DNA from 3 places in the Croceicoccus sp. genome. Region 1 is predicted to be linked to each of the others. Evidence: predicted binding sites of a transcription regulator. Region 1 holds the regulator's gene; each other region holds the start of a gene.
The links. The regulator LexA, encoded in region 1, represses DNA repair genes until DNA is damaged. The targets are predictions, from matches to a motif close to GTTCCNCNCTTGTTCT.
Positions count from the first base shown of each region.

Region 2: AC4FIJ_RS11970 (DNA recombination protein RmuC) is a predicted target of LexA. The motif match lies at 8,464-8,479, and genes of this name have one in related genera.
Region 3: AC4FIJ_RS09605 (PA0069 family radical SAM protein) is a predicted target of LexA. The motif match lies at 4,205-4,220, and genes of this name have one in related genera.

Region 1 covers NZ_CFETID010000001.1:194,889-204,981, reverse strand. Annotated here, with positions in the region: gene AC4FIJ_RS00910 (hypothetical protein) at 1-439, shown strand, start outside; gene AC4FIJ_RS00905 (hypothetical protein) at 463-1,431, shown strand; gene AC4FIJ_RS00900 (sensor histidine kinase) at 1,434-2,846, shown strand; gene AC4FIJ_RS00895 (hypothetical protein) at 2,850-3,059, opposite strand; gene AC4FIJ_RS00890 (citrate synthase) at 3,093-4,376, opposite strand; gene gltX (glutamate--tRNA ligase) at 4,403-5,917, opposite strand; gene AC4FIJ_RS00880 (ComEC/Rec2 family competence protein) at 6,105-8,186, shown strand; gene lexA (transcriptional repressor LexA) at 8,198-8,887, opposite strand; gene AC4FIJ_RS00870 (molybdopterin molybdotransferase MoeA) at 8,988-10,093, opposite strand, start outside.
Region 2 covers NZ_CFETID010000020.1:27,332-37,424, forward strand. Annotated here, with positions in the region: gene AC4FIJ_RS11920 (winged helix-turn-helix transcriptional regulator) at 1-165, shown strand, start outside; gene cobS (cobaltochelatase subunit CobS) at 233-1,210, shown strand; gene AC4FIJ_RS11930 (transglycosylase domain-containing protein) at 1,367-3,277, shown strand; gene AC4FIJ_RS11935 (zinc-binding dehydrogenase) at 3,284-4,396, opposite strand; gene truA (tRNA pseudouridine(38-40) synthase TruA) at 4,426-5,184, opposite strand; gene fmt (methionyl-tRNA formyltransferase) at 5,195-6,100, opposite strand; gene recR (recombination mediator RecR) at 6,148-6,759, shown strand; gene gloA2 (SMU1112c/YaeR family gloxylase I-like metalloprotein) at 6,765-7,148, opposite strand; gene AC4FIJ_RS11960 (peptide deformylase) at 7,248-7,814, shown strand; gene AC4FIJ_RS11965 (four-helix bundle copper-binding protein) at 7,976-8,380, opposite strand; gene AC4FIJ_RS11970 (DNA recombination protein RmuC) at 8,490-9,917, shown strand; gene AC4FIJ_RS11975 (hypothetical protein) at 9,942-10,093, shown strand, end outside.
Region 3 covers NZ_CFETID010000014.1:41,293-51,385, forward strand. Annotated here, with positions in the region: gene AC4FIJ_RS09580 (electron transfer flavoprotein-ubiquinone oxidoreductase) at 1-278, opposite strand, end outside; gene AC4FIJ_RS09585 (uracil-DNA glycosylase family protein) at 357-1,211, shown strand; gene AC4FIJ_RS09590 (lytic transglycosylase domain-containing protein) at 1,324-3,120, shown strand; gene moaB (molybdenum cofactor biosynthesis protein B) at 3,130-3,657, shown strand; gene AC4FIJ_RS09600 (YcxB family protein) at 3,654-4,085, opposite strand; gene AC4FIJ_RS09605 (PA0069 family radical SAM protein) at 4,244-5,341, shown strand; gene AC4FIJ_RS09610 (SOS response-associated peptidase) at 5,338-5,949, opposite strand; gene AC4FIJ_RS09615 (TonB-dependent receptor) at 6,000-8,210, opposite strand; gene dnaE (DNA polymerase III subunit alpha) at 8,296-10,093, opposite strand, start outside.

The sequences.
Region 1 (10,093 bases):
GCTGGGCTGGCTGGCGTTCCTGTTCATGGGGCTCAGCTGGATGGTGCTGCGCGGGCACCGGGTGCTGCAGGCGGTGCGCCGCCAGTCGCGCATGCGCCCGCGCGGACGCGACATGGGGCCGGTGCTGTTCCTGGCCTTCGATTGCCTGCTGGTCGCCGTCATCGCGGTGAACGGCGGGCCGGGACTGGCAAGGCCGCCCGCGTGGTTCGCGGCCTTGATGGCGGTCGCGCTGCTAAGGCTGGCGACGCACGAATTTCCCTATGCACCGATTCGGCCATGGCTGGACGACCGGTTCCTGCTGTGTTTGGCGCTGGCGATATCGGCCATCTGGGCAGCGCCGGTAACGCTTTCGATGCTGCTCGCAGGAGCCATTGCGCTGGGTTGGATTGTGCTTACGTTCCAAACGGGCACGGGGCGCACGAAACTAACGCGCCTTTAACCACACGGTGATAAGCCAAGCCCATGGGCGAACTGGAAAAGACCGGCGGAATCGCTTCCGCCATGCGCTCCGAACTGAAGCGCGGAGATCGGGTGCTGGGCGCGCGCGGCGTTGTGCTGCGCCATATCATCGGGTGCGAGGATCGCGCCATGTTCTCGGACGCGATCGTCGCGCGGGTGCGCGGCCTTGCAAACGACATCGCGGCCCAGCTGGCGATCAGGCTGGCCGAGGCCGCGGGCGAGAAGAATCCCGAGCAATGGGTCGAACATCTGTCCGAACCGCTGGCGGGCGCCCTGATCGACGAGCCGATGCTGCTCGAACATCTCCATGCCGTGGCGATGGAATGGCAACTGACCGAAAGCCTTGAGCGGCGGGCGGGCATGGATCCGGCCCTGTCGCCGCTGCTGCAGACTTTGATCAGCGCGGACGATCCCAATGCCAGCTCGATCGCGATGGATCTGCTGACCGGGCAGGCCGGGTTCGTCCGTCACATGCAGCGCATGACGCTGCCCGTGGTCGAGCTGCCTGCCGACGTCCTGTTCGCGGTGATCAACACATTGCGCGGCGTGGTCGCGGGGGATTTGAACTTCGAACAGCATGCGCGCACCGCCGAACATGCGATCCGTTCGGAATATGACGAATCGCTGACGCGAATCGCCGTCGCCAACCGGCTAGTCCGCGCGCTGGGGGCAGGGGCCTTCGCCGCGCTGTCGGTCAGCCATGCGGGCGTGGCGGTGTTCCTGTCGGCGCTGGCCGCGACGACAGGCGAATCGCGCGACGACGTCGCATCGTCGACCGGGGAGAGCCAGTTGGCCCGGCTGGCCCTGTCGCTGCGCGCGGCAGGACTGGGCGACAAGGAGATCGAGCGCGAATTCTTTGCGATCCATCCCGACATCACCCTGCCCGACAATTTCGCGGCGCTTCGCGGCAACGATGCGCAGGCGCTGCTGACCGGCGGGCCGACCGGTTCCGGCGACGATCCGGAGGGATAGGGGTGGCCGAAAGCACTCTGGCGGCGACCGGCGCGACCGTTCCCCTGACCGCGCGCAGCGATGCGCAGGACCGGCTGGTGGGCGCGGATGGCCGGCTGGCCTCGCTGCAGCGGGCCAGCGGCGGCGATCTGCCTGGCGTCATCGCGATATCGGCGCTGCTGAAACTGGTGCGCAAGGCGCGCAGCTATGGAATGAAGATCGCGCAGCCGCTGACCATCGCGTACAGCGGCGGTACGCTATCGGGCTGGGCAGAGATCGAACCGGACGCGGATGGCTGTTCGATCCGCCTGTCGGACTGGCACGCCGTCGACACCGCCTCGCCATCCGAAGGCAGGGCGGCACCGGCCGAAAGCGACGAGGCGGCCGAAACGCGGTTGGCGATCGAGCAATTGCTTGCCGAGGCAGTGCTGTGGCTGGACGCGCAGCAGAACATTGTCGCGCTTGAGACGGAAAGCGTCGAATTGTCACCTCTGGTGGCGCAGGCGCGGCGTCAGCGCGGCCAGAACTGGTCGACATTGTTCCTGACCGATGGCGCATTGCAGTCGCAATGGGGCATTCGCAGCGGCATCATCGCGGGGATCGAGGGTTCGGATCGCCGCTGGCACCTTATGCTGAGCGGCGGGTCCAGTGGCAGTGCAGGGCAGCAGATCCTGATCCGCCGGCACGAGGAAATCGTATCCGACGGCCCCGCCAGCGAGGAAGATCTGCTTCCCGAAACTTTATTGTCAGAACAGCTGGCACCCGCGCTGGATGCGCCGGTCAGGCGAATTATCCGGATGGGCGAGATCATGCGTGACCGGCTGGCGGGTCCGCTGGCACGCGAATATGTGAATTACGCCGGCGATATCGTGAATGCGGGAACGCATCTGCGCAGCCTTGCCCATTCGCTGGCCGATGGGGCCGACGATCCCGAACCGGAAATGGAGCCCATCGTTTTGGGCGAAGTGGCCGAAAGCGCCTGCCGTCTGCAGACGACGCGCGCGGCGCGCAGGCAGGCGCGTTTCACAATAACCTACGACGCTCTGCCCGCCATGGGCGATCGCCGCTGGTGCATGCAGGTGCTGCTCAACCTGCTGGGCAATGCCGTCGATTATGGCCCGCGCGGAGGAGAGATCATCGTCGATTCGACCGTCTCGGGCAAATGGGCGACCATCAGCGTGACCGACGAGGGCAAGCCTCTTTCAGAGCGCGAAAGGGAAGCGATCTTCGGCAAATACGAAAGGCTGGGCCGCGAGGATGACGGCGGAAGCGGTCTTGGCCTGCATATTTCGCGCCGCCTTGCGGAGGCGATGGGCGGAAGCCTGACGGTCGCACACGGCACAAATGGCGGCAATTGCTTTATGCTGCGCCTGAAGGCTGCGGAGCTGAAGGCTGCGGAACTGAAAGATGCGAACGGGGCCGACGACGCCGACTGATCGCTATCGCCCGCGTCCGTTGCGGCGCTTTTGCAGAATCCAGACCAGAATGACACCGGCGGCCATGGCCAGCACGCCGATATAGGCCCACTGGCGTTTTCCGATCATGAAGCTGTCGGGCGGCCATGCCACAAAGCCCAGACCCTGAAGGGTCCACAACGCGCCCAAAAGAAAAATGACGATGCCGAGGATGGTGAAAGCCAGTCTCCGCATCGTCATTTCCTTCATTGCCGAATCAGCGCCAATTTAGCGTTGAGTGATAGGCACATAATCGCGTTCCGTCGGCCCGGTGTAAAGCTGGCGCGGACGGCCGATGCGCTGGCCGGGATCGGAGATCATCTCGTTCCACTGAGCGACCCAGCCGACCGTGCGGGCAAGGGCGAACAGCGCAGTGAACATCTCGGTCGGGAAACCGATGGCCGAGAGGATCACGCCCGAATAGAAATCGACGTTGGGGAACAGCTTCTTCTCGATGAAATAATCATCGTTCAGCGCCATTTCCTCAAGCTGCAGCGCCACTTCGAAGACCGGATCGTTGACCTTCAGCGCGTCGAACACCTCGCGCACGGTCTTTTGCATCACGGTCGCGCGCGGATCGTAGTTCTTGTACACGCGGTGGCCAAAGCCCATCAGGCGGAACGGATCGTCCTTGTTCTTGGCGCGCGCGATATATTCCGGGATCTTGTCCGGGGTGCCGATCTCGTGAAGCATGTTGAGCGCGGCCTCGTTCGCGCCGCCGTGCGCCGGACCCCAGAGACAGGCGATGCCCGCCGCGATGCAGGCGAACGGATTGGCACCCGACGAACCCGCAAGACGCACGGTCGAGGTCGATGCGTTCTGCTCGTGATCGGCATGCAGGATGAAGATGCGGTCCAGCGCCTTTTCGACAGCCGGCACGACTTCATATTCCTCGGCCGGAACGCCAAACGTCATGCGCAGGAAATTGCCGGTGTAGCTCAGCCGGTTGTCCGGCTGCATCATCGGCTGGCCGATCGAATATTTGTACGCCATGGCCGCGATGGTCGGCATCTTGGCGATCAGACGGTGCGAACTGATCTTGCGGTGCTCGGGGTCCGAAATGTCGGTGCTGTCGTGATAGAAGGCCGACAAGGCACCGACCACGCCGCACATGATTGCCATTGGGTGCGCATCGCGGCGGAAACCCTGATAGAACTGGCGAAGCTGGTCGTGCAGCATGGTGTGCCGCGTGATCGTATAGGTGAAAAGATCCAGCTCGTCCTGCGACGGCAGTTCGCCGTTCAGCATCAGATAGGACACTTCCATGAAGCTGGAATGTTCAGCCAGCTGCCCGATCGGATAGCCGCGGTGCAGCAGGACGCCTTCTTCGCCGTCGATGAACGTCAGCCCGGAATCGCAGCTGGCGGTCGAGGTGAAGCCGGGGTCATAGGTGAACATGCCCGTCTTGCCGTACATCTTGCCGATATCGACGACATCCGGCCCAAGCGTGCCGCTCTTTACCGGGAATTCGTAATCGCCGCCCCCTGCGGTCAGTTTCGCCGTATCGCCCACTTACTCACTCCTCTTGCTCTAAGTTCTTAGTTTCCTGCAGCGGCGCTTTCGTCAAGCGCTGCCCGCGCGGCGCCTTCGCGAATGCGCGCAAGGCTCTCCGCGCGGCCCAGCAGCACCAATACGTCGAAGATGCCGGGCGAAGTCGATTGCCCGGTCAACGCCGCGCGCAATGGCTGCGCGATCTTGCCAAGGCCAAGTTCGCGTTCCTCGGCCATGGATTTCAGTTCGGCTTCAAGCGGTTCGATCGCCCATTCGCTGCATGCGTCCAGTCGCTCGGCGACGTCGGACAGCAATTCACCTGCGCCTTCGCCCTGCAGCAGTGCGCCCGCCTTCTCGTCCATCGGCAATGGCCTCTGGCGGAACAGGAACAAGGCTCCGGCGGCCAGCTCGTCAAGGTTCTTGGCGCGGGCCTTGAGGGCGGGCATGGCCTCGATCAACAAGCCGCGATGGCTTGCCGGATCGAACGACGGCTCAAGCGCCGCAATCCGCGGCGCGGCCAGATCGGCGAGGCGCGCATCATCGGCCTCGCGCATGTACTGGCCGTTCATGTTCGCCAGCTTCTTGAAGTCGAAGCGCGAGGGACTCTTGCCGACCGCCGGCAGGTCGAACAGCGCAATCGCCTCTTCGCGGGTGAAATTTTCTTGGTCGCCATGACCCCAGCCAAGCCGCAGCAGATAGTTCGCCACGGCCTCGGGCAGCAGGCCCAGCTCGTCCCGATAGGCATCGACGCCCATCGCGCCGTGACGCTTGGACAGCTTGGCCCCATCCGCGCCGTGGATCAGCGGGATATGCGCATAGACCGGATCGTCCCAGCCGCCCTCAATCTCCTGCATGGCGCGATAGATCGGCAGCTGGCGGAAGGCATTGTTCAGATGGTCGTCGCCGCGGATCACATGGGTCACGCCCATGTCGTGATCGTCCACCACGACTGCCAGCATATAGGTCGGCGACCCGTCCGAACGCAGCAGGATGTAATCGTCGATCTCGGCGTTCTTGACCTCGACCCGGCCCTGAACCTTGTCCTCGATCACCATCGATCCGCCTGTGGGCGTCTTCAGACGCACGACAAAGGGCGCGCCTTCGGGCGCTTCGGAAGGATCGCGGTCGCGCCAGCGCCCGTCGTAGCGCAGCGGCTTCTTGGCGGCGCGCTGCTCGGCGCGCATCTGCTCAAGCTCTTCCGATGTCGCATAGCAGCGATAGGCATGGCCTGCGTCCAGCAGGCGGTTCGCAACCTCGGCATGGCGCGCGGCGCGTTCGGACTGGAACACCGGTGCCTCGTCGTAATCGAGCCCTAGCCAGTCGAGCCCGTCGAGGATTGCGTCGATCGCTTCGGTCGTGGAGCGGGCCTTGTCGGTATCCTCGATCCTCAGCAGCGCCTTGCCGCCGTGATGGCGCGCGAACAGCCAGTTGAACAGCGCGGTGCGTGCGCCGCCGATATGAAGGAAACCCGTGGGCGAGGGCGCGAAACGCGTGACGACGGTCTCTTTCGCGGGCGCTGCTGCGTTGCCGCTGTCGGTTCCATCTGCCTGGCCGCTTGCCATCTGCGCGTGCTTCCTCTTTCTATGCATGCCATGAGCGATCCGCCGGGACCGGAGAAGACGTTGTATGAATGACTTGCGCGGCGCCATGGGGAAGGCCCGTGCCAGTACCGTCGTTCCGATAGCGGGCGAAGAGGCTGCCGATTCACGGCTCCCTTCGCGGTTGCGGAAATGGGGGACGCAGGCGCATTTGTCCAGTGCCGCGGCGCGAATTGACGCGTTCCTGGCCGAGCGGGGCTTTCAGCGCATGCCGTGGCTGGCCGTGGCGATGATCGCCGGGATCGGGCTGTGGTTCCTGCTTCCGGGACCATCGGACTGGCTGATCGCGATCGGGCTTTGCGGCATGCCCGCGGGGCTGGCCATGGTACTCTTGCCGGATGACGACGCGGCGGGCGGCGGGCACGGGCTGCTGCGCAGCGCGGTCATTGCGCTTTCGATCGTGATGGTGGCCGGCATCGCACTGATCTGGGCGCGGTCGACCCTTGTCGGTACGCCGCCCATCGCCGGGCCGCGCGTGGCCACGGTCGAAGCACGGGTTCTGAAGCGCGAGGAGCAACCGGCGCGCCAGCGCGCGCGGCTCATCGTGGCGACGCGCGATCCGCTCGACGGGCAGCCCATTCGCGCGCGGCTCAATATTTCGGAAGAACTGGACAAGGACCGGCTCCAACCGGGCACACAGTTCACGGCGAAAGTCCGGCTTGTTCCGCCGCAGCGGGCCGCGGTTCCCGGCGGCTATGACTTTGCGCGGGAAGCATGGTTCGACGGGTTCGCGGCGTCGGGATCGGTTCTGGATCCGCCGCAAATGACGGCGGGCGGCGCAGGTGCTGCCGGATGGCGCAGTGGAATCGCATCGCATGTGCGCGAAGCCGTGGGCCGGTCCGGCAGCGCCGGCTCAGCAGCCATTGCCGCCACGCTGATCACGGGCGATCGCGGTGCGATTGCCGAGGATGACGCGCAGGCGATGCGCGATTCGGGTCTTGCGCATATGCTGTCCATCAGCGGTCTGCACGTGGCTTCGATCGTGGCGATGGCATGGCTGATCGTGGTGCGGGTGGGTGCTTTGTGGCCTTGGCTCGCCCTTCGCGTGCCCCTGCCGCTGGTCGCGGCGGGGGCGGGCGCACTGTCGGGTATCGCCTATACGCTCCTGACGGGAGCAGCGCTGCCGACCATACGCGCATGTCTCGCGGCCCTGCTGGTGACCGCCGCGCTTGCGCTGGGCAGGCAGGCACTGTCCCTGCGGCTGATCGCGCTGGCCGCCATGGCCGTCATGCTGTTCTGGCCCGAGGCGGTAATCGGTCCGTCTTTCCAGCTCAGTTTTGCGGCAGTGGTCGCCATCGTCGCGTTTCATAACAGCCGTTTCGTGGCATGGCTGCGTGCAAATCGCGGCGAAGGCTGGGTCGAACGCTGGCTGCATGCCGCCGTTCTGCTGTTCCTCACCGGGCTCGTGGTCGAGATGGCATTGATGCCGATCGTTCTGTTCCATTTCCAGCGGTCGGGACTCTACGGGTCTATCGCCAATCTCATGGCGATTCCCTTGATGACGGCGGTCACGCTTCCCGCGCTGATCGGCGGGCTGGTGTTCGATCTGATCGGGCTGGGCGCGCCCTTGTGGTGGCTGTCGGCCAAGTCGCTGGATATCATCATCGCCATCGCGCATCGGGCGTCGAGCCTTCCCGGTGCGGTCGTGCAGATGCCGCAACTGTCGCTGACCGCCTTGCTTGTATGCGCGGCCGGAGGTTTCTGGATCGCGCTATGGGAAGGTCGCCTCAGACTCTTGGGACTGCTCCCCATCGCAATCGGCCTGCCGGCCTTCCTCTTGGCGCGTCCGGCCGATCTGATTGTCGAGCAAACGGGACGAAATGCCGCACTGGTCGCCAATGATGGAGAGGTTCTCCTGCTGCGCAACAGCTCAAGCTTTGGAGCCGAGGCCATGGTCGAGGCGATGGGCCAGGACAATGCCGCCGAAGCCGGCTTTCGCGAGTTTTCCGAGTGGCCCGGCGCGCGCTGCAATGGCGACTTCTGCCAGCTTGATGCGAAGGGTCGGACCCTGCTCGTCGCACAGCGCCCTGCCGATGTTGCCTATGGTCCGATCGTCAAGGCCTGTGCACGCGCCGACATCGTCATTTCAAGCAGGCGGCTTCCCGCCGACTGCCGGCCCGCGCTGCTGAAGGCCGACGGCAGTTTCCTCGCACGGCGCGGGGGCATCGCAGTCGATCTGGACGACGGCACGATTGCAGCGGTCAGACCCGAGGGCGACCGCCACGGCTGGTAGGCGTCACACCTCTAATGATAGCGCCGGAGCAAGCCGGCCAGCCGACCCTGAACCTGCACCTCGGAGGGATCGTAGATCTGCGGTTCATACGCGGAATTGGCGGGATCGAGCTGCACCATACCGTTGATGCGGCGCAGATATTTAAGCGTCGCTTCCTCACCCCTGACCAGCGCGACCACGATCTCGCCATCGCGGGCGGTGTCTGTGCGGCGAACCAGCGCATAATCGCCGTCGAAAATCCCGGCCTCGACCATCGAGTCGCCCGAGACTTCGAGCGCGTAATGCTCACCGCTGCCCAGAAGAGCGGCGGGAACCGGCAGGACCTGGCTATCTTCCAGCGCCTCGATCGGAACGCCGGCTGCGATCCGGCCGTGCAGCGGAATTTCGATCACGTCGCCCGATGCCGAAGCGGTGCGGATGGGGCGTTTGAATTCGACCACGTTGTCGGCCTTGGGCTCAGGCGCTGACTTGGCCGTGCCGGTCACGTCGTCGGGTTGCCTGATAATCTCCAGCGCGCGCGCCCTATTGGGCAGGCGCCGGATGAAACCCCGTTCTTCCAGCGCCGAAATCAGCCGGTGCACGCCCGACTTCGACTTCAGGTCGAGCGCTTCCTTCATCTCCTCGAAAGACGGGGAGATGCCGGATTCTTCCAGCCGCTGTTGAATGAAGAGCAGCAACTCATGCTGTTTGCGTGTAAGCATCGGGCGTGTCCTGTTCCGCTTTGCGCCCGTTGGCGCGAACGAATGCGGAACAATTAAGCAACATCTGCCCCAGCGTCAAGCCGTTTGCCGCTTATCCCGGTTAACTTCGATAGCGGGGTGCGAACGGCATGGTCTGCACGACATCGCCCTTGGCCACCGCGGCAGCGCCTGCGGGCCGCAAGAGCAGCGCATCCGCACCAGCCAGTGCGCCGAGGGCCGAACTGTCCTGTACAGTGACCGGAATCACGCCTGCGTCCGTAAATCGGCATCGCAGGAATTCGGTCCTGCGCCCGGTCGCGGGTAGATCGGCCTCGCAAAACATGGGCTGCAGGGCGGGCAAGGGTGCGGCGGCCCCCATCAAGGCGCGGGCAAAGGGCAGCGCGAAAAGATGCGCCGTTACAAAGCTGGATACGGGATTGCCGGGCAGGCCGATGACCATGCGGCCATCCAGACTGGCGACGAGGATGGGCTTCCCCGGCTTGATCGCGACGCGCCAGAAGTCGATCCGAGCGCCCATCTCTTCAAGGACCGGCAGGACCAGATCGTGGTCGCCCACCGATGCGCCGCCACTGGTCACGATCAGATCGGCATCGTCGGCGGCTTCGAAAGCCGACCGCAAGGCCTCGCGCCGGTCGGGCACCGGTCCGGTCTGCATGACTTTGCAGCCGAGATCGGCGAACAGCGAACCCAGCATCGTGCCATTGCTGGCGGGAATGGCGCCGGGGGGCAGATCCTGTCCGGCGGCCCGTAATTCGTCGCCGCTTTCGATAATCGCGACATTTGCCCGTACGTGCACTGGCAATTGGCCGTGTCCCGCGCAGATCGCGAGCGCAAGCCGGGCGGGCGTCAGACGCTCGCCGGCACCGCAAACGATGTCGCCTTCCATGAAATCCAGTCCACGCGGCCGGATGTGGCGCCCCAGCGGTTCGGGAGCTTCGCCTTTGAAGAACAGACTGTCGCTCTCGCGCCGGCAATCTTCCTGCACCGCCACCATGTCGGCGCCAGCGGGAAGGACGGCGCCCGTCGCGATCCTGACGGCTTCACCCGGTCCCACCTTGCCCTGAAACGGATGACCGGCGGCGCTTTCGCCGATGACCTGCCACGGTCCGGGCATATCCGCCTGCCGCACCGCGTATCCGTCCATCGCCGACATGGGATCAGGGGGCTGCGATCGCAGCGCGGTGACGTCGCCGGCCAGCCAGCGTC
Region 2 (10,093 bases), on a different contig from region 1:
TTCCGCGCGCCCGCCGCCAGCGCGATCCTGCCGCTGTTCTATGGCAAGCGCGACGCCGATAAGGTCATGGCCGCCACCGGGCTTAGGATCGAAGGCGACCAAGACGCGGCCTTGCGCTTCGCCGATATTTTCAGCCTCCCCCCGAAGATTGCCCCGAAGGCGTGACCGCAGATTGCTAATCGCGGTTGCAGCAACGCCCGCCCATGTATAACCCATCGGCGCGATGAACGAGATGATCCAGAACACCAATAGCCACGAAACGCTGATGCAGGCGCCCGATACCGAAGTCGACGTGCGCGACACCTTCGGCATCGATATTGACATGAAGGTGCCCGCCTTTTCCAAGGCGGACGAGCGTGTGCCCGATACCGACGAAGCCTATGTGTTCGATCCGGACACCACGCTGGCGATCCTGGCGGGCTTTGCACACAATCGCCGCGTGATGGTTCAGGGCTATCACGGCACCGGCAAGTCGACCCATATCGAGCAGGTCGCCGCGCGGCTGAACTGGCCCTGCGTGCGGATCAATCTCGACGCGCATATCAGCCGCATCGACCTTGTCGGGCGCGACGCGATCGTGCTGCGCGACGGGCTGCAGGTCACCGAATTCCGCGAAGGGCTGCTGCCTTGGGCGTTGCAGACGCCGACCGCGCTGGTGTTCGACGAATATGACGCGGGCCGTCCCGACGTGATGTTCGTGATCCAGCGTGTGCTGGAAACCGCAGGCAAGCTGACGCTGCTGGACCAGAACCGCGTGATCCGCCCCAATCCCTGGTTCCGCCTGTTCGCGACTGCCAACACGGTCGGGCTTGGCGATACCAGCGGGCTTTATCACGGCACGCAGGCGATCAACCAGGGGCAGATGGACCGCTGGAACATCGTGGTCGGGCTGAACTATCTGCCCGAAGAGACTGAGGTCAGGATCGTCCACGCCAAGGTCCCGTCGATGGAGACCGAGACGCTGGCCAAGATGGTCCGCACCGCCGAATTGACGCGGCAGGGTTTCATCAACGGCGACATTTCCACGGTGATGAGCCCGCGCACAGTCATCAGCTGGGCGCAGAACACGCAGATCTTTGGCGATCTGGGCTTTGCCTTTCGCCTGTCGTTCCTGAACAAGTGCGACGAGACCGAGCGCATGCTGGTGGCCGAATATTACCAGCGCGTGTTCGGCGTGGACCTGCCCGAAAGCGTCGTCGGACGCGCCTGAGGGCGCCAACGAACTGCCGATATGGCTCGATGAACGGCACTTGTCCGTCCGCGTCAGGGGTTTAGCCTGCCGCGATGAACACGATGCCCCAACATCCTGTCGACTATCCGCCACCGCTCATCGCCGCGAAAGATCGCGGCTGCTAGTGCCGCGACCGTGAAGAACCGCGATCTCCTGACGCAGGCCCGCGACCTGCTTGCCACTTCGCGCCGCAATCGCGGCGCAGACGCGGATGCGCTGGACGAGGAATGGTACCGGACCGACGCCGACCTCGAACTGGACGGTCTGGACGAAGACGATCCGCTGTCCGAACGCCGCGGTCCCTCGCTTGCAGGTCGGGCGGGGATGGGCTGCCTGTGGCTGCTGGCCCTGCCTTTCCGGCTGGCCTGGGCCTTCATCAAGTGGCTGGCGATCGGGGCAGCGGTCGCGGTGCTGGCCATCATCGGCTGGCTGGCGCTTACCAAGCCCGTCGAGCGAACGCTTGAGCCGCATGGCGATCCCTATGTGCTGGTGAGCCAGAAGGGCGAGCCGATCGCGCGCGGCGGCGATGTCGTGCTCGCTCCGGTCGAGGCGGAACTTCTACCCGACCACGTGGTGAATGCCTTCATCGCGACAGAGGATCGCCGGTTCTATTCGCACTGGGGCATCGACCCGCGCGGCATGGCGCGGGCCTTCGTGTCGAACCTGTTTTCGGGCACGCGGCAGGGCGGTTCGACAATAACCATGCAGCTCGCCAAGGTGACCTATTTCACCCACGACCAGACGATGGGCCGCAAGCTGCTGGAGATCCCCACGGCGCTGTGGCTGGAGGCATGGCTGACCAAGGACGAGATCCTCGAGCGTTACCTGTCGAAGATCTATTTTGGGGACCGCAGCTATGGCATTCGCGCGGCCTCTTTGCGCTATTTCGACAAGGCACCCGAGGCGCTGACCCCGGCAGAGGCCATGGTGCTGGCCGGCCTGCCCAAGGCGCCCAGCAATTACGCGCCCAGCTTCCACCCCGAGGCTGCGCGCCAGAGGGCGGCAGTGGTCAAGCAGGCGATGGTGTCCGCGGGCTATCTCACGGCCGCCGAAGCGCGCGCCATCGGTCCCGCGACCTTCCGCCTGACGCGTGAACGCGATTTGCCGCGCTATGCCCATTTCACCAACTGGATCCGGCGGGAAGCCGAGGCGCAGGGCTATGACGCCGATGCGCGGATCATTCCGACCACGCTGGACGTCGAGGTCCAGCGCGCGGCGGAGGCGGCGGTGAAAGCAGTGGACGTTGGCGATGCCGAAGTCGCCATCGTCGCCATGCGCCCCGACGGCGCGGTGCTGGCGATGGTGGGGTCCAAGGATTACAACGAAAACCAATTCAATCATGCGCTGGCCGGGCGCCAGCCGGGTTCGACTTTCAAGATCTTCGTCTGGCTGGCCGCGCTGGAATCGGGGATGACACCCGAAACTATGGTGGCCGACACGCCTTTGGCAGGCGGTCCGCGCAACTCTGGCGGCAAGTACGAAGGTAATATCACGCTGGAGCGCGCCTTTACGAAGTCCAGCAATGTCGCTGCAACCCGGCTTTACGAAGGCGTCGGCGGCGAGGCGGTTGTCGAACTGGCGCAGCGTTTCGGCATTTCGGCGCAGCTCGATCCCAATGACACCTCGATCCCGCTCGGCACGGCGGATGTGTCGCTGCTGGAACTGACGGCGGCCTATGCGGGCGTGGCGCGGGGCGAATATCCGGTGGTGCCTTATGCGGTGATCGATGCGGACGGGCAGTGGATCGACCATTCGGGCAAATATACGCTGGAACCGCGCGTTCGTCTGCAAATGGCCGAAATGCTGCGCGAAACCGTCAATGACGGTACAGGCAGGGCGGCGCAGCTGCAGATCCCCAATTTCGGCAAGACCGGCACCAGCCAGCAGAACCGCAACGCGGTTTTCGTCGGCTGGGCGGGCGGTATCGTCGCGGGCGTGTGGGTCTATGCCGAGGCGGACGACAAGGACCGCACCGGCCTGTCCGGCGGCGATGCCCCGGCACGCATCTGGAAGGCATTCATGCAGCGTGCTGTGCCGGGGGCCTAGGCCGCGCTATCCGTTTGGCTGCACCAGGAATTTCTGTCCGGTTTTCCGTGCGTTATAGGTCATCACCGAATCCTTCTGCAGCATCTGGTCCAGCGTGATCCTGTCGCTGTAATGGCTGGCGAAAGTGGTGGTCAGTTCGCTCAATACGCGGTCCTGCATCCGGCTGCGCACCTCGTTTCCAGCCTTCTGCAGGAAGGGGAACAGCAGCCAGCCGCTGACATCCCAGGTAAAGCCGAAACCGCGCGACAGCATGGTCGGCCCGGTGTCGAGCGAGCCGTAGATATAGACCTTTTTGTCTGCGCTGGATCCATAGCGGCTGAATTCCGCCCCGCGCGAAGCCTGCGCTTCCATGGCGGTCAGCATGTCGCTCGCCATCGTGCCGCCGCCGATGGGGTCAAAGCCCAGCATCGCGCCGGTTTCCTCCACCGCGTCGGCCAGTCGTTTGATGAAGCCGTCCTCGGTCATGTCGATGACGTGGGTTGCGCCAAGGTCCTTCAGCAGCTTCACCTGGTCCGCGCTGCGCACCACATTGACCAGCGGAATGCCGTCGTTTGTGCATATCCGAACCAGCATCTGGCCGAGATTTGACGCGGCAGCGGCATGGACGATGCCGGTATAGCCGTCTGCCTTCATGGTTTCGGTGAAGCCCAGCGCGGTCATCGGATTTACGAAGCTGGATGCGGCCTGTTCGGCGGTAATGTCGTCCCCGATCGCGAAGGCCATGGACGCATCGCATGTCGCATAGGTGCCATAGGCCGCGCCCGGCACGCAGGCGACCCGTTTGCCCATCAGCGCCTGCGCCGCAGGATCGTCGCCCGCCGCGACCACGGTGCCCGCGCCCTCGTTACCGGCGGGCATGGCCTTGCCGTGGCGCGCGGACATGGCGCGCGTGGCCTTTTCGGGCATTTGCGCGACCAGCCGGCCATCGCCGTAATCGGCATTCTCGACATCGGCGGAGGCGAACAGCAGGCCGAGGTCCGAGGGATTGATCGGCGCGGCCTCCATCCGGACCAGCACATTGCGCCCGGTGGGAGCGTCCCAGCTTCGTTCGGCAAGCTTCAGGGTCAGCGTGCCATCGGCATCCAGCTGCGTCGTCAATTGCCTGCCGTCGAAACTCATCGCTTGCTCTCCATGATCGTTGGCCGTCGTCAATGGCCGTTATAAATCGCTTCCATGAAATATAGGCCCTGCGGCGGGGCGTTGTAACCCAGTGCGGCGCGGTCCTTCGCCGCCAGCGCATCGGCCATGTCCTGCTCGCTCCATCGCCCCATGCCGACCAGCGCGAGGCAGCCGACCATCGACCGGACCTGATGGTGCAGGAAGCTGCGCGCCGCGGCGTGGATCGCGATTTCCGGGCCCCATGCGCCCTCTACCGCCTCGACATCCAGCCGGTCGAGCGTCTTCACCGGGCTGGCCGACTGGCAGTGCGCCGAGCGGAAAGTGGTGAAATCGTGCAGCCCCACCAGATGCTGCGCCGCGCGGTGCATGGCGTCGGCGTCGAGGTCCTGCGGCACCTGCCATGCGCGGTTCTTCAGCAGGGCGAGCGGCGCGCGGCGGTTGACGATGCGGTAGAGATAGCGCCGCCCGGTGCAGGAAAAGCGTGCATGCCAATCCTCGTCCACCGCTTCGCAGGCGGTGACCGCGACCGGATCGGGGCGCAGCTTGGCATTGATGCCTTCCATCAGGCGGAAGGGGGCGATGTCCTTGGCCACGTCGATATGTGCGCGCATCGCCGCCGCGTGGACGCCGGTATCGGTGCGGCCCGCGGCATGCATCCTAACTTCCTCGCCGGTGATCGCCTGCGCGGCCTCCTCCACCGATTGCTGGACGGAGGGGCCGTCGGCCTGGCGCTGCAAGCCGAAGAAGGCGGTGCCGTCATATTCCAGGGTAAGCGCGAAACGTGTCATCGGCAGCGCGTCACCGGATCTCGGTACCGGCGGGGATCGGCTTTCCGCGCAGCATGGCGGCGGTTTCCATCGCGGGCTTGCCGGCGCGCTGGACGATGGTGGGGCGCAGCGCGCTGAAGCCGCAGGCGATGGTGAGATCGTCGTCCAGCGTCATGCCGGCGACACCTTCGCGCCCGATCACTTCGGCGGCCAGCACGCGGATGCGCTCGCCCTCATACTCGAAGAACGCGCCGGGGCGGGGGGCGAAAGCGCGGACCTGCCGTTCCAGAAGCGCTGCGCCGTGGGTGAAGTCCAGCCGCGCTTCCGCCTTGTCGATCTTGGCGGCATGGGTCGCACCGAACGGGGGCTGCGGCTCGGCGCGGCGGCGGGGCAGGTCTTCCAGCACCTCGACCATCAATTGCGCGCCCAGTGCCGACAATTCGTCGGTCAGTTCGCCCGCGGTCTTGTCGTCGATGCGGGTGGTGCGGGTCAGGATCATCGGCCCGGTGTCGAGACCCTTTTCCATCTGCATGATGGTGACGCCGGTCGTCGGGTCGCCTGCAAGGATTGCGCGCTGGATCGGCGCGGCTCCGCGCCAGCGCGGCAGGATCGAGGCATGGACGTTGAGGCAGCCGTGTTTCGGCACCTCAAGCACGGCGACGGGGAGCAGCAGGCCATAGGCTGCGACGACCGCGACATCCGCATTCAGCGCGGCGAAGGCGTCCTTCTCCTCCTGCGGTTTCAGGCTGACGGGGGTGCGCACTTCGATCCCGTGCGCCTCGGCCGCGAGATGCACGGGCGAGGGCTGCAGCTTCTTGCCGCGGCCCGCCGGGCGCGGGGGCTGGGAATAGGCGCAGATCACCTGATGCCCGGCAGCGATCACCGCTTCCAGCACCGGCACGGCGAATTCGGGCGTTCCCATGAAAATGATGCGCATCGGGTTCGGACTTTCAGGAAAGAGGCGCAGTCCCTATCTGCCCACCCATGGCATCGCAAGAGATCGAAGCACTCGCCGGCGCATTGGCGCGCCTTCCCGGCCTTGGGCCGCGTTCCGCGCGGCGCGCCGTGCTGTGGCTGGTAAAGCGGCGCGAATCCGACCTGCCGCGCCTGCTGGAAGCGCTGGCGGTGGTGCAGGACCTGCTGGTCGAATGCGACATCTGCGGCAATGTCGATACGAAGAATCCCTGCGGCATCTGTAGCGATCCGCGCCGCGATGCGCGTTCGCTCTGCGTGGTCGAGGAAGTGTCGGACCTGTGGGCGCTCGACCGGTCGAAGCTGTTTCCGGGGCGCTATCACGTGCTGGGCGGCAGATTGTCGGCGCTGGACGGCGTGGGGCCGGAGGATCTGGCGATCGGTTCGCTGCTGGCGCGGATCGACGGCAAGGATGACGAGGGCATCGGCATCGACGAGGTCGTGCTGGCGATGAATGCCACGCTGGAGGGGCAGACGACCGCGCATTACATCGCGGAGCGGCTTGAGGGCCGCGCAGTGCGGATCACCCAACTGGCGCATGGACTGCCGGTCGGCGGCGAACTCGATTATCTCGATGAAGGCACGCTGGCGCAGGCCCTGAGGGCGCGCCGTCCGGTCGGCTGATCGACTCAGCCGGTTTCGTAGAGTTCGAGCGGCAGACCGTCGGGATCCTGAAAGAAGGTGAAGCGCTGGCCGGTGTATTCGTGGGTCCTGATGGCTTCCACATCGACGCCAGCCGATTGCAGCCACGCGATCACGGGTTCGAGTGCCGGCACCGAAAAGGCGAGGTGCCGCAGGCCGGTCGCCTCTGGATAGGACGGGCGTTCGGCGGGGTCGGGAAACGAGAAGAGTTCGATTTGTGCTTGACCGATGCGCAGGTCCAGCTTCCACGACTGGCGCTCCTCGCGGAACACCTCGTGCACCACCTCAAGGCCCAGCAGATCGACGTAGAACGCGCGTGAGCGGGCATAGTCGCGGCAGATCAGGGCGACATGATGGACGGCATCGAGCATGGCGCCCGTCTAGACCGCCGCGCCGTGGCGGCCAAGCGGGGAGGGCGGTCATGGCCGCGCCATATTGCGGAATCGCGCCCGAGCGACTATTTCGATGCGATGGCAATACGCGAGATTCTTGAAGTGCCGAACCCGCTGCTGAAGCGCGTGTCGGACCCGGTCGAAACCTTCGACGACGAGCTGAAGCAGCTGGTCGATGACATGTTCGAAACGATGTACGACGCCCCCGGCATCGGGCTGGCCGCGATACAGGTGGGCGTGCCGCTGCGCGTGCTGGTCATCGATCTGCAGCCTGACGATCCCGATGCCGAGCCCGAGGTGTGCAACCATGGCGGGCACGAACACACGCATCAGCCGACCAGGAAGGAACCGCGGGTCTTCATCAATCCGGAGATCCTCGATCCATCGGAAGAGGTGAAGGCCTATCAGGAAGGCTGCCTGTCCGTTCCCGACATCTTCGCCGAGGTCGACCGCCCCGCCACCTGCCGCGTTCGCTGGCAGGATCTGGAAGGGACGACCCATGAAGAGGACATGGACGGTCTGATGGCCGTGTGCATCCAGCACGAGATGGACCATCTGAACGGCATCGTCTTCATCGATCACCTGTCGCGCCTGAAGCGGAACATGGCGATGAAGAAGCTGGAGAAGCTGCGCAAGGCGGCGTGAGGGCGCCCGGCTTTCGGCCCATGCCGGGCTGCAAACCGGCGTTCTCTGCGCTTCCGGTGCTCACGACCGAAAAGGTCGCTGCGCGCCGGTTCTCGATCACACCGGTTTTCGCTCCGGCCTGAGCCGAAATCCGCACGCCCTCAGCTGGCTGTCGGCCGGACTTACGCGACCGCTTCGTCGTGCAGTTCTTCCATCGCGGCCTTGCAGTCGCGGGCGCATTCGCGGCACATCTGGGCGCAGCGGCGGCAGTGCGCGTTGTCGTGCTTTTCGCATTCGTCGGCGCAGGTTTCGCAGGCCTTGACGCATAGCGCGAGCATCGCGCGAATGACCGAGCGGTTCTCGTCCGTGCGGCGGCTGGCCACGCGATAGGTCGCCTCGCAGATGTCGCTGCAATCGCTGCACAGGCGGATGCAGCGCGACATGTCCATCTCCTCGGCGTTGCACGCGTCGGCGCAGCTGTTGCAGATGGCGGCGCAATACATCGCGTGCCTGACCGCAAGGCCCAGGCTTTCGTTATAGTCGCTGCCGACGGCGGGATGTTCGGAAATCATCTTCTGGATAGACATGGCTTCGTCTCCTTCACACCATCAGCGGTAAAGTCGGGGATAGGTTCCGGATCACAGTCTGGCGATATTGCGCGCCTAGCTGCGTTCCGCCTATGTTCCGGCGATGGATATGCTTGCCCTTGTTCTCGTGATCGTTGCGCTGGCCGTCGGGGCCGGTCTTGGATGGTTCTTGGGATCCCGGCCCGTGGCCGAATGGCGGACGCGACATTCCGAGCGCGATGCCGAGGCGAAGGCACTGGACGAGAAGTTTCGCGCCGCCATCGCCGATCTTGCGACCATGAGCGAGCGGGCAGAGCGCGCGGCCTCGCTTGAAAGCGACCTGAGGGCGGTCCGGCTGGAAACCGATGCGCTGCGCGTCAGGATCGCCGAGGCCGAGCGCGACCGGCATAATCTGGCCGAGCGCGAGAAGCTGCTGACCGAGGCGCGCGAGGCGCTGGGCAAGGAGTTCGAGGCGCTGGGCAACAAGGCGCTGGAAGGCGCGCAGGCCCGTTTCCTGGAACGTGCGAACGAACGGTTCGAGGCAAGCGAAAAGGCCAATGCCGAGAAGATTCGCGCTTTGCTGTCGCCGGTGGGCGAGCGGCTCGACACCTATCGCAAGCAGGTCGAGGAACTGGAGGCGAAGCGCGTCGATGCGTTCGGCCAGCTGTCGGGCCTGATCGAAGGCATGCGCAAGGGGCAGGAAGACGTCCGGCGCGAGGCGGCAAGGCTGGGCAATTCGCTGCGCAATGCGCCCAAGGCGCGGGGCCGGTGGGGCGAGCAGCAATTGAAGAACGTGCTCGAACATTGCGGTCTGGCCGAGCATACGGATTTCCATCTCGAACATTCGATCGACACCGAGGACGGGCGGCTGCGGCCCGATGCCATCGTGCGCATTCCGGGGCAAAAGATGCTGGTCATCGACGCCAAGGTGTCGCTGAACGCGTATCAGTCCGCGTTCGAGGCCGAGAATGACGAGGCGCGCGAGACCGCGCTCGCCCAGCATGCTTCATCCATGCGCACCCATGTCCAGCAACTGGCGGCAAAATCGTATCAGAGCCAGTTCGAGGAAGCGCCCGATTATGTGGTGATGTTCGTTCCGGGCGAGCATTTCGTCGCTGCCGCGCTCGAGGCGGATCCGACTTTGTGGGACTTCGCATTTGCGAAGGGGGTGCTGCTGGCGACGCCGACAAACCTCGTGGCTATTGCACGGACCGTCGCACAGGTATGGCGGCAGGACGGCCTTGCCAAGGAGGCGCAGGAGATCGGCCGGATGGGCGGCGAGCTCTACGACAGGCTTGCTATCGCGGCCGAGCACATGAAGCGCGTCGGATCGGGATTGGAGACGGCAGTCAATAATTACAACAAGTTCGTCGGTTCGTTCGAGCGCAACGTGTTGTCCGCCGGACGCCGGTTGAAGGACAAGCATATCGAGATCGGAAAGCGAGAGATCGACGAAGTGCCGCAGGTCGAGACCGCGCCGCGTTACGGGAACAGCGATGTGCCCGTCTTGCCTCGGGCGGAGAATGCTGCAATGCCGCAGCCTCCGCACATGGACTGAAACGACTTACGGACCAATCCCCCCATGAAATTGCAGATTGCGAGCCTTTGCTCGCTCGCCCTCATTCTTGCGGCTTGCGGTGACAGCCCGGCCGAAGAGGCACCGGTTACCGAAACCGTCGCACCCGCCGAAGAAGCGCCCTCGCTGGCGCAGGCCGTCGCATCGGCCAAGGGGCC
Region 3 (10,093 bases), on a different contig from region 1:
TATTTGCCGGTGCGCGTCAGCACCCAGTGGAGGTTGTCCGTGACCGGCGTTTCGGCCAGCGGGCAGCCGTCGTCGCGCCAGTCGGGCAGCAGCTCGTCCAGCGCGCGCGGATCGACCACCGCGCCCGACAGGATATGCGCGCCGATCTCGGATCCCTTTTCAAGGACGCAGACCTCCAGCGCCTCGTTCACCTGTTTCAGCCGGATCGCCGCTGCAAGGCCCGCCACCCCGCCACCGACAATGACGACATCATAGGGCATGGATTCGCGTTCGGACATGGCAGGCTCCCTCTTCGGCTCTCTCACGAAATCTGTCGGCGCAATGACAGACCGGTTATTCTACGCTCGCGATTGGACTTGATTGCAGAACGCCGCGTGGTCAAGGGTGGGGGCGAAAAATCGGATTCCCATTCGGGCAGCAATGTGACCACTTTCAACGATCCCGGGGCTGATCGCAGCGACAATTCGGCACTGGTCGAAAGCTGGTCCGCGTTCTGGGCAGATGCGGGCGTGGACCTGTCGTTCGATGACGATCCGCGCGACTGGATCGCCGAAGCCGCGCCCCCGCCCGAAGCGCCCGAGCGCGAGGCAGACGCCCCCCGCCCGCGTCCGGCCCAAGCCGCCCCTGCCGCAGCGCCCGCGATCGGCGGCCCTTCGGATCGCTGGCCCACCACGCTCCCCGCGTTTCGCGACTGGTGGATGACCGAGCCGATGGTGGATGCGGGCGCCCCCGCGGGCCGCGTGGCCCCGGTAGGCGAAGCGGGCGCAAGGCTGATGATCCTTGTCGCCGATCCGGCCGAGGACGACGGCGATGCCCTGCTGTCGGGCGAGGACGGGCGGCTGCTGGACGCGATGCTGGCGGCGATGGGGCTGGAACGCAAAGACTGCTATCTGGCCTCCGCCTTGCCGCGCCACACCCCCGCCGCCGACTGGCGCAGCCTGCATCAGGCGGAACTCGGCGCATTATTAAGGCATCACATCGCATTGACCGCGCCGCAGATGCTGGCGATTCTCGGCGGCGAACTGGTCACGATCCTCGCGCCGGAGCGATTCGACGCGGCATCCGCGCAGGGCGCTATCCGCATCGAAACCGGCGGAGAAGCGCGGGAAATCCCGGTGCTGGCAAGTTATCCACTGGCGGTCATGCGCGGCAGACCGCAGGCAAAGGCGCTTTGGTGGCGACGCTGGCTATCGCTCTCTTGCCCGTATTGACGAAACCGCGCGGCGGATTCACCCTTTGTTGAGCAACGCTTTTTACCCTCGGGCGCGGGAAAGCACCCGGTCTTTGCGCTGGCTGGAACAGGCAAGAAGGAATCGCTGATCCATGGCTGCAGTTTTGTCCCGGCGTCTGGCCGGGCCCCTTATCTCTTTTCTGGCGCTGGCCGCGCTGGGCACCGCCCCCGCGGCGGCCAATGTCGCGAATGCCGTCGCCGCGGTCGAGCAGTCGGCCCATATCCCCGCGCAACTCAGCGACGAGGACCGCGCCTTTTATGCCGAGGTGTTCCGCCAGATCGATGCGGAGAACTGGGCGCAGGTCGATTACATGCTGGCGCAAAAGCCCGACGGCATGCTGACGCAGCTGGCGCTGGCCGAATATTATCTTGCGCCCACCTCGCCCAAGATCGAGCTGCCCGCGCTGAACGCATGGCTGTCGCGCGGCACGGATTTGCCGCAGGCGGGCCAGATCGGGCGGCTGGCGCTGAAGCGCGGCCTCGAAAGCGCGCCCAGCCTGCCCAGCACGCAGCGGCTCGTGTCGATCCGCGCGCCCGAAAAGCGCACGCGCCCGCGTTCGGTGGGCGACGGGTCGATGCCCGAGAGCATCGCCAGCGCCATTCTGGAGCGGATCACCAATGACGATCCCGGCGGCGCGCGCATTCTGCTCGACGGCGTGGATGCGGGCCTTTCCAGCAGCGCGCGAGCCGAATGGCGGCAGCGCGTGGCGTGGTCCTATTACATCGAGAACGACGACAACAACGCGCTGAACCTTGCGCGCAATGTCGCCAATGGCGGCACCGGCCCATGGGTGGCCGAAGGCTGGTGGGTCGCGGGGCTGGCCGCATGGCGGCTGAGCAATTGCGAGATGGCGGCGGACGGATTCACCCGCGCCGCGCAGACCGCGGACAATCAGGAATTGCGCGCCGCCGCGCATTACTGGGCCGCGCGCAGCTTCACCCGCTGCCGCCAGCCGGAGGAAGCCGCCCCCGCGCTGCGCCGCGCGGCGGGCTATTCCGAAACGCTGTACGGCATGCTGGCCGCCGAGCAACTGGGCATGCGCCTGCCGCCGATCCAGTCGGGCACCGGTTTCGACCGGGGCGACTGGAACGCGCTGGCCGGCAATCCCAACATTCGCACCGCCGTCGCCCTGACCGAGATCGGGCGCGAGGGGCTGGCTGACGAAGTGCTGCGCCATCAGGCACAGATCGGCAGCCCGCAGCAATATCAGCCTCTGGCGCGGCTGGCCCGCACGCTGGGCCTTCCCGGCACGCAGCTGGCGATGGCCTATAACGCGCCGCCGGGGACCAAGCCCGATTCCGCCACGCGCTATCCGCTGACGCGCTGGCAGCCGGTCGACGGCTGGCGCGTCGATCCGGCGCTCGCCTTCGCGCACACGCTGCAGGAATCGCGTTTCCAGCCCGAAGCCGTCAGTCCGGCGGGCGCGGTCGGGCTGATGCAGATCATGCCGATCACCGCGCGCCACCATGCGGGGCTGGGCCTTGGACAGAGCACCTCGGCACTGCAGGATCCGCCCACCAATATGAGCTATGGGCAGCGCCATCTGGAAATGCTGCGCGATTCCAGCGGCACGCAGGGCCTGCTGCCCAAGATCATGGCCGCCTATAACGCGGGGCTGTCGCCGGTGCAGCGCTGGAACAGCGAGATCAACGCGCAGGGCGATCCGCTGCTGTGGATGGAATCGATCCCCTATTGGGAAACGCGCGCCTATGTCGCGATCGTGACGACCAATTACTGGATGTACCAGCGCCAGATGGGCCGCGATTCCGATGCGCGCGAGGCCTATGCCCAGAACCTGTGGCCGCGCTTTCCGGGTGTCGAGGGCAGCGATGCAGTGGCGATGCACGGCAAGGAAGTCACCTCGCCCATCGTGCGCAGCGGGGGCTGAGCGGCGGACATGGCGATCGACGAAACGCGCGTCTTCAAGCCAATCAATATCGCGCTGCTGACCGTGTCGGACACGCGCACGCGCGAGGACGACACCAGCGGCGACATATTGGCGGGCCGCATTGCGGCGGCTGGGCACATACTGGCCGACCGCGCGATCATCCGCGACGATGCCGAACTGATCACCGCCGAACTGCACCGCTGGATCGAGGATGAGAATATCGACGCGGTCGTCACGACGGGCGGCACCGGCCTGACCGGCCGCGACGTCACGCCCGAGGCGCTGGAGAGGGTCAAGACCCGCGACATCCCGGGCTTTGGCGAGCTGTTCCGCTATCTGTCGCTGAAGACCATCGGCACCAGCACGGTGCAGTCGCGCGCCTGCGCGGTGGTGGCACGGGGCACCTATATCTTCGCGCTGCCGGGATCGAACGGGGCGGTGAAGGACGGCTGGGACGGCATATTGGCCGAACAGCTCGACAGCCGGAACCGGCCCTGCAATTTCGTCGAGCTGATGCCGCGCCTGAAAGAACGCTAGTTGCGTTTGACGCCCGCGGCCTGAAGCCTTGCGATCAGATCCGGCGCCTCTCCTTCCAGAGCGGCCTTGGGGACGAGGTTGAAGAACATCTCGGTCTGGTAGAGCAGCACGGTGCCGGGCGTTTCGTCCCAGCGGTAGAAATCGGCGAAAGGCACGCGCGCTTCACCCCTCTCCGATGTGAAGAGAACGCCTTCTGCATCCCAAGCGATGTGCGATGGCAGGCGCAGCGCGGCGCTCTGCCGGTGCTGGCGGCGTCCCAGATTGGGCACCAGCCAGATATGGTTGATCGCAAGGATCGCCGGAACCGCCATGACGAACACAAGCGCAATCCCTGACAGGCGGCCATAGGCAACAAGGTCGAGCACGATCAGAAGGACCAGCAGGACAAGCACTGCGACGATCAGCTTGCCGATCAGCCCGCTCGTCATGCGCCGGATCATGTGTCGCCGCATCGCTTCGACGACTAGGTTCTCGTCCACCCGATATAAAAAAGGTCCGTGGGTTCCCATGCCGCGGCGATAATCGGGTAGCGTGAACAAAGCTATAAGTTCTTGTTTTGTTCTTTGCCGCCGAGTAATTTGCGGCCATGCCGAGTCGCCCTAATCCCGCGCATCACGAGGCCCAGCGAGGCCGCGGCGCGCCCAGCAATGCGGTGCCGCAGCGCTTCGGCCTGGCCGAGCGGCTGGCGGACGGCGACTGGCTGGACGAGGTCGAGACCATCGACGGCGCGGCGGGCCGGCGGCGGACAATTGTGACCGATGAGCATCCCCGCTCGATCCTGACGTTCAACACCTCGCCCGACATCGGCTTCGACCGCTCGATCAACGCCTATCGCGGGTGCGAGCATGGCTGCATCTATTGCTTCGCGCGCCCGACCCATGCCTATCACGATCTGTCCCCCGGCCTCGATTTCGAGACCAAGCTGTTCGCCAAGCCCGATGCCGCCGAATTGCTGCGCAAGACGCTGGCGAAACCCGGCTATGCGCCGCGCCCCATCGCGATGGGGACCAACACAGATCCCTATCAGCCGATCGAGGGGCGCTATCGCATTACGCGTGCCATCCTCGAGCTATGCCTTGAGGTCCGGCACCCCGTCACCATCACCACCAAGTCCGACCGGCTGCTGCACGATCTGGACCTGCTGGCGGAAATGGCGCGGCACCGGCTGGTCGCGGTCGGGATTTCGGTCACCAGCCTCGACGCGCGGTTGTCGCAGACGCTGGAACCGCGCGCGCCTTCGCCCGAAAAGCGGCTGGCCGCGCTGGCAAGGCTGGCCGAGGCGGGCGTGCCGACGCATGGCATGATCGCGCCCGTCGTCCCCGCGATCACCGACGAGTTCATCGAACGCACCGTGGCCCGGCTGGCCGAGGCGCGGGTGAACAGCGCGGGCTGGATCATGATGCGCCTACCGCACGAGGTCGCGCCGCTGTTCCGCGAATGGCTGGACGTGCATTACCCCGACCGTGCGGCCAAGGTGATGGCGCTGGTGCAGGAGATGCGCGGCGGCCGCGATAACGAGCATCGCTTCCACGAACGGTTCAGGCCAAAGGGCGCGTGGGCCGACATGCTGCAATCCCGCTTTCGGCTGGCCTTGAAGCGCAGCGCGATCCCGCAGCGGAAACCCGCGCTCGATTGCAGCAATTTTCGCCCGCCTTCGCGCGACGGGCAACTGGCGCTGTTCTAGCTCGCCGCCGCCCGCTGCACCCATGGCTCGGCGGTGCGGTCGACCTGCATCGGCCCGGCATAGGGAGTGCATAAAGACAGCGCCTCTTCCGGCGAACCCCGCATCCACAGATCGCGCTGGCCGGGATCGATCAGCACCGGCGAGCGATCGTGCAGATCAGCACAAACGGGCGCCGCATCGGTCATCACCATCGAATAGACCGCGCCCCACTCGTCGCTCTGCCGCCAGATGCCTGCCGCGGTGAAGACGGGCTGATCGGGCAGGCTGAACCAGCTGCGCGTCTTGGCGCCTTTCGGCCCCTCCGCCTCGGCAAAAGCGGTCATCGGGATCAGGCAGCGCCGTTCGGCAAAGCTGTAACGCCACATGAAGCTGTCCAGCCGGTCACAGCGCGCATTATTGACGGGTTTTGGTTTCAGCATCCGGCCCGACTTGCCCTTCAGCGACAGCGGAAAACCCCAGACCATGCTGCGCAGGCCTGCTGCGTCCAGCACCAGTCCGGGATAGCCGGGAAACACCTCCTCGCCAACGTTGGTGCCCGCGGGCGCGTCCACGCCGAACAGCCGCGCCACCTCGTCGGCGGCTTTCGTCATGCGATAGAGATTGCACATGGACGAAGGCTGCCGCGCGGGCGGGCGGCTGTCAAAGGCGAAGCGATGCGTTAGAGGCTGATCCGCGCGCTCAGGCGGAAATTGCGGCCCGCCATCGGCACGAAATCCTTGGTCACGCTGGAATGGCGGCGCGCGTCGACGTCGAAGATATTGTCGACCTGCGCAATCACCGTCAGGTTGCGATTGCCGCGCCACGGCTTCCACGCCAGCGAGGCATCGACCATCGTGAAGCCGTCGGTCTTCGTCTCATATTCGGCGGTGCGGTCCTGATCGTCGAACAGGCCGACCTCGACGCGCCCTTCCAGCTGGCGCGTCTGCGCCGTCAGCGCATAGCGCGCCGAAAGCGGCGGGATCAGCGGCACGGGCGAACCGTCGTCCAGTTCCGCGCGGACATAGCTGGCCGAAATCTCGTTGCCGATGGTCACCCCGCCCAGCCTGACGAGCGGGAAGGCGGTCTCGGCCTCGAAGCCGATATAGTCCGCATCCTCCTGAAGCTGCTGGAAGACGGGGAGGTCGTCCTCTTCCTCGCCGGTGGCGGCCAGATAGATGTAATCGTCGAACTTTGTGGCAAAGCCGGTCAGCGCGAAGGTCGCGGGGCCGAAAGCGCCGCGCACATAGGCCTCGATCCCCAGCGCCTTTTCGGTGTCCAGGAACGGGTCGCCGATTTCGAACTGCTGGGTCGCAGGATGCGGGCCATCGGCATAAAGCTCCTCGCCCGCGGGCGCGCGCTCGACGCGGCTGCCGTTGAGGCCGAAGCGCAGTCCGCTCGCGGTCTCGTGCCAGACGCCGATCGCGCCCGAGAAGCTGTCGAAATTGCGCGAGGCATAGCCGTCGGCGGACTGATCGGAGTGTTCGTAGCGTCCCGCCAGTTCCAGCGTCACCGCGTCGAGATCGAGTTCCTGCAGCGTGAACAGCGCGAACTGGCTGGTGGTATTGGGCGGCACGAAGGCCTCCGCACCCACCGCGTCGAGTTCGCGGCGATAATATTGCGCGCCCAGCGAGCCGCCACCATTCGCGCCCAGCAGGCCGCCGCGCTGGACCAGTTCGACGCGGCCTTCGATGCCATTGACGTCGAACACCGTGCCGGTCTCGCCGCTTTCCAGCTCGGTGTGGGTGTAATTGGTCACGCCCCAGCGGGTCCTGACCTCGGCGAAGGGGCCGTCATCGAAGGACAGCGACCCGCGCAGATCGGCGCGCCACTGGCGCATGTCGATGTCGACGGTCTCGTGGTCGTGGCCTTCCTCTTCATGGCCGTGATCTTCATCATGATCTTCGTCGCCGTGGTCCTCGCCCCCTTCCTCGTGCGCGTGGCCCGCGCCGGGGCGCAGCGGCACGCCGTAGAATGTGTCGTAGAGGCCGACCGACACGCCGAGCGTCGCCCGCTCGCCGATCCACGACACGCCGGCACCCGCCGACCATGTCTCGGTATCCGAATTCTCGACGATGCCGCGCACATTGGCGGCCTCGATCAGCTCCTCGGCTTCCTCGGGCTCGTCCGCATGTTCGGCGGCTTCGGCCAGCAATTCGGCGCGCAGGCCGTCGCTGAGGGCATAGCCCGGAACCTCGAGGTCATTGGTCTTGCGCCACGATCCGTCGACATGGACAACGAATTCCCGGCCCAGCGGCGCGTCGATCGATGCGCCGATCTGGCGCAGGTCGGACGCGGTGTCGGTGGCGGCGGTGCCGTCGACATGCACCGGCTCGTCCGGAATGCGCAGCGGGATGCGGCGGTCGATGACATTGACCGCGCCGCCGATGGCCGAGCTGCCGTAGAGCAGGCTGGCGGGGCCGCGCAGCACCTCGATCCGGTCGGCGATCAGCGGGTCGATGGTGACCGCGTGATCGGCCGAGGTGTTCGACGCGTCGATCGCGCCGATCCCGTCGGTGAGGACGCGCACGCGCTCTCCCTGAAAGCCGCGCAGCACTGGGCGCGAGGCGCCGGGGGCGAAGCCGGTCGCCGACACGCCGGGCAGATTGGCAAGCACGTCGCCGATCTGGCCCGCCATCTCGCGCTGAAGCTCGACCCCGCTGACGACCGAGGTGCCCGCCAGCACGTCCAGCCTGCCCACGCCGCCACCAGTGACGACGATATCGGGGCCGTGGAAATCGTCGTCCCTGTCGGCGCCTGCATCGGCATCGGTATCGGCAGGGGGCGGCGGCGGAGTCTCGGCCTGCTGGGCCTGCGCGGCCAGCGGCATCAGCCATGCGGCGGCACCGACAAGAAGAGAAAGGCGGCGGGCGTTTCGTGCATGATATAACATATCATCGCCGTTAGATCGAAGGACCGACGCGATCAAGAGGCTTGTTGCATGTGCGACAAGATTTTTCAGCCTCCGCCGTCCGGCGTCAGGCGACCAGCTTCATCTGCGGCACCGCGCGCGCCTTCAGGGCGACATTGGACACGCCCGCAATCTCGCTGATGCGATCGGTCAGTTCACCGTCCAGCGCGAAATTGCGGCCCAGCAGCACGCGCGCATGCCGCCCCTCGCCCAGCAGCAGCGTCGCCACCACCTCGCCATTGGCGCGCGGTTCGGCGGGCAGCGCCAGCGCCAGTTCGGGCAGCGCCGCCTCGCTCGCCACGGTCAGCGTCAATTCCATGCGCGCGCTGCCGGTCACTTCCGACAGGGGACGCGCGCCGCGCACGGTGATGCGGGGCGGCTCTTCCGGATTGGGGCGGTCGAGCTCGACATTGAGCAGCACGCATTCGCCCGCCGCCGCCCATTTCTGGAACGGCTCGACCAGCGTTTCCTCGAAACAGCTGGCGGAAAAATTGCCGGTCTGATCGGAAAATTCTGCCGCCACGAAGTCGTTGCCGCGCTTGGTCTTGCGCTTGTTCACGCTCTCGACCAGCGCAGCCATGACAGCGCTGGATCTACTGGCTCCCCGCTGGCCCTTCTGCGGTTCAGCGGGCGTTTCGGCGACGCCGCCCTCGATCAGGCTGGCGTGGCTGCGCGCGCCGTTTGCGCTGGTGACCGCGCGCCATTGCGAGACGGGATGGGCGGCAAAATAGAAGCCGAAGTTCTCGCGCTCCTTCTCCATCTGCTCCTTGCGCGGCCATGGGTCGCAGTCGGACAGGCGCAAATCCGCCTGCGCATGGTCCTCGCCGCCGAACAAGGCGGCCTGCCCGCTCGCCTTTTCGCGCACCGCGGCATCGGTGACGGCCAGCAGCAGTTCGGCATTGGCGGTGATTTTCGCGCGATTGGGCTCCAGCGCATCCAGCGCACCGGCAGCGGCCAGCGCCTCCAACTGGCGGCGGTTCATCGATCCGGCGGGCAGGCGCTCGAACAGATCCTTCAGGCTCTCGAACCGGCCCCTTGCCTCGCGCTCCGCGACGATGGCGTCCATCGCCTTTTCGCCGACATTGCGCAGCCCCGCCAGCGCATAGCGGACCTGATGGCCCTCCTCGGTCGGCTCGACCGTATATTCCGCCTCGCTATGGTTGATGCACGGACCGGCCAGCGCAATGCCGGCGCGGCGCATGTCGTCGACGAAGATCGACAATTTCTCCGACTGATGCATGTCGAAGCACATCGCAGCGGCATAGAATTCATGCGGATAGTGCGCCTTCAGCCACGCGGTTTGATAGGCAAGCAGCGCATAGGCGGCGGCGTGCGACTTGTTGAAGCCATAGCCCGCGAACTTGTCGATCAAGTCGAACAGCTCGTTCGCCTTCTTCGCGTCGATATCCGACACCGCCTTGCAGCCCTCGACGAAGCGGCAGCGCTGCTGGTCCATCTCGGCCTGCACCTTCTTGCCCATCGCGCGGCGCAGAAGGTCGGCATCGCCAAGCGAATATCCCGCCAGGATCTGCGCGGCCTGCATCACCTGTTCCTGATAGACGAAGATGCCGTAGGTCTCGGCCAGGATGCCTTCCAGCTTGGGATGCGGATATTCGATCTCGGCAAGGCCGTTCTTGCGCTGGCCGAACAGCGGGATGTTGTCCATCGGGCCGGGACGATAGAGCGAGACGAGGGCGATGATATCCTCGAACTTGGTCGGCTTCACGGCGGACAGCGTGCGGCGCATGCCTTCCGATTCCAGCTGGAACACGCCGACCGTATCGCCCCGCTTGAGCAGGTCGAACACGCCCTTGTCGTCCCACGCCAACCCGTCGAGATCGACCGAAATCCCGCGCCGCCCCAGA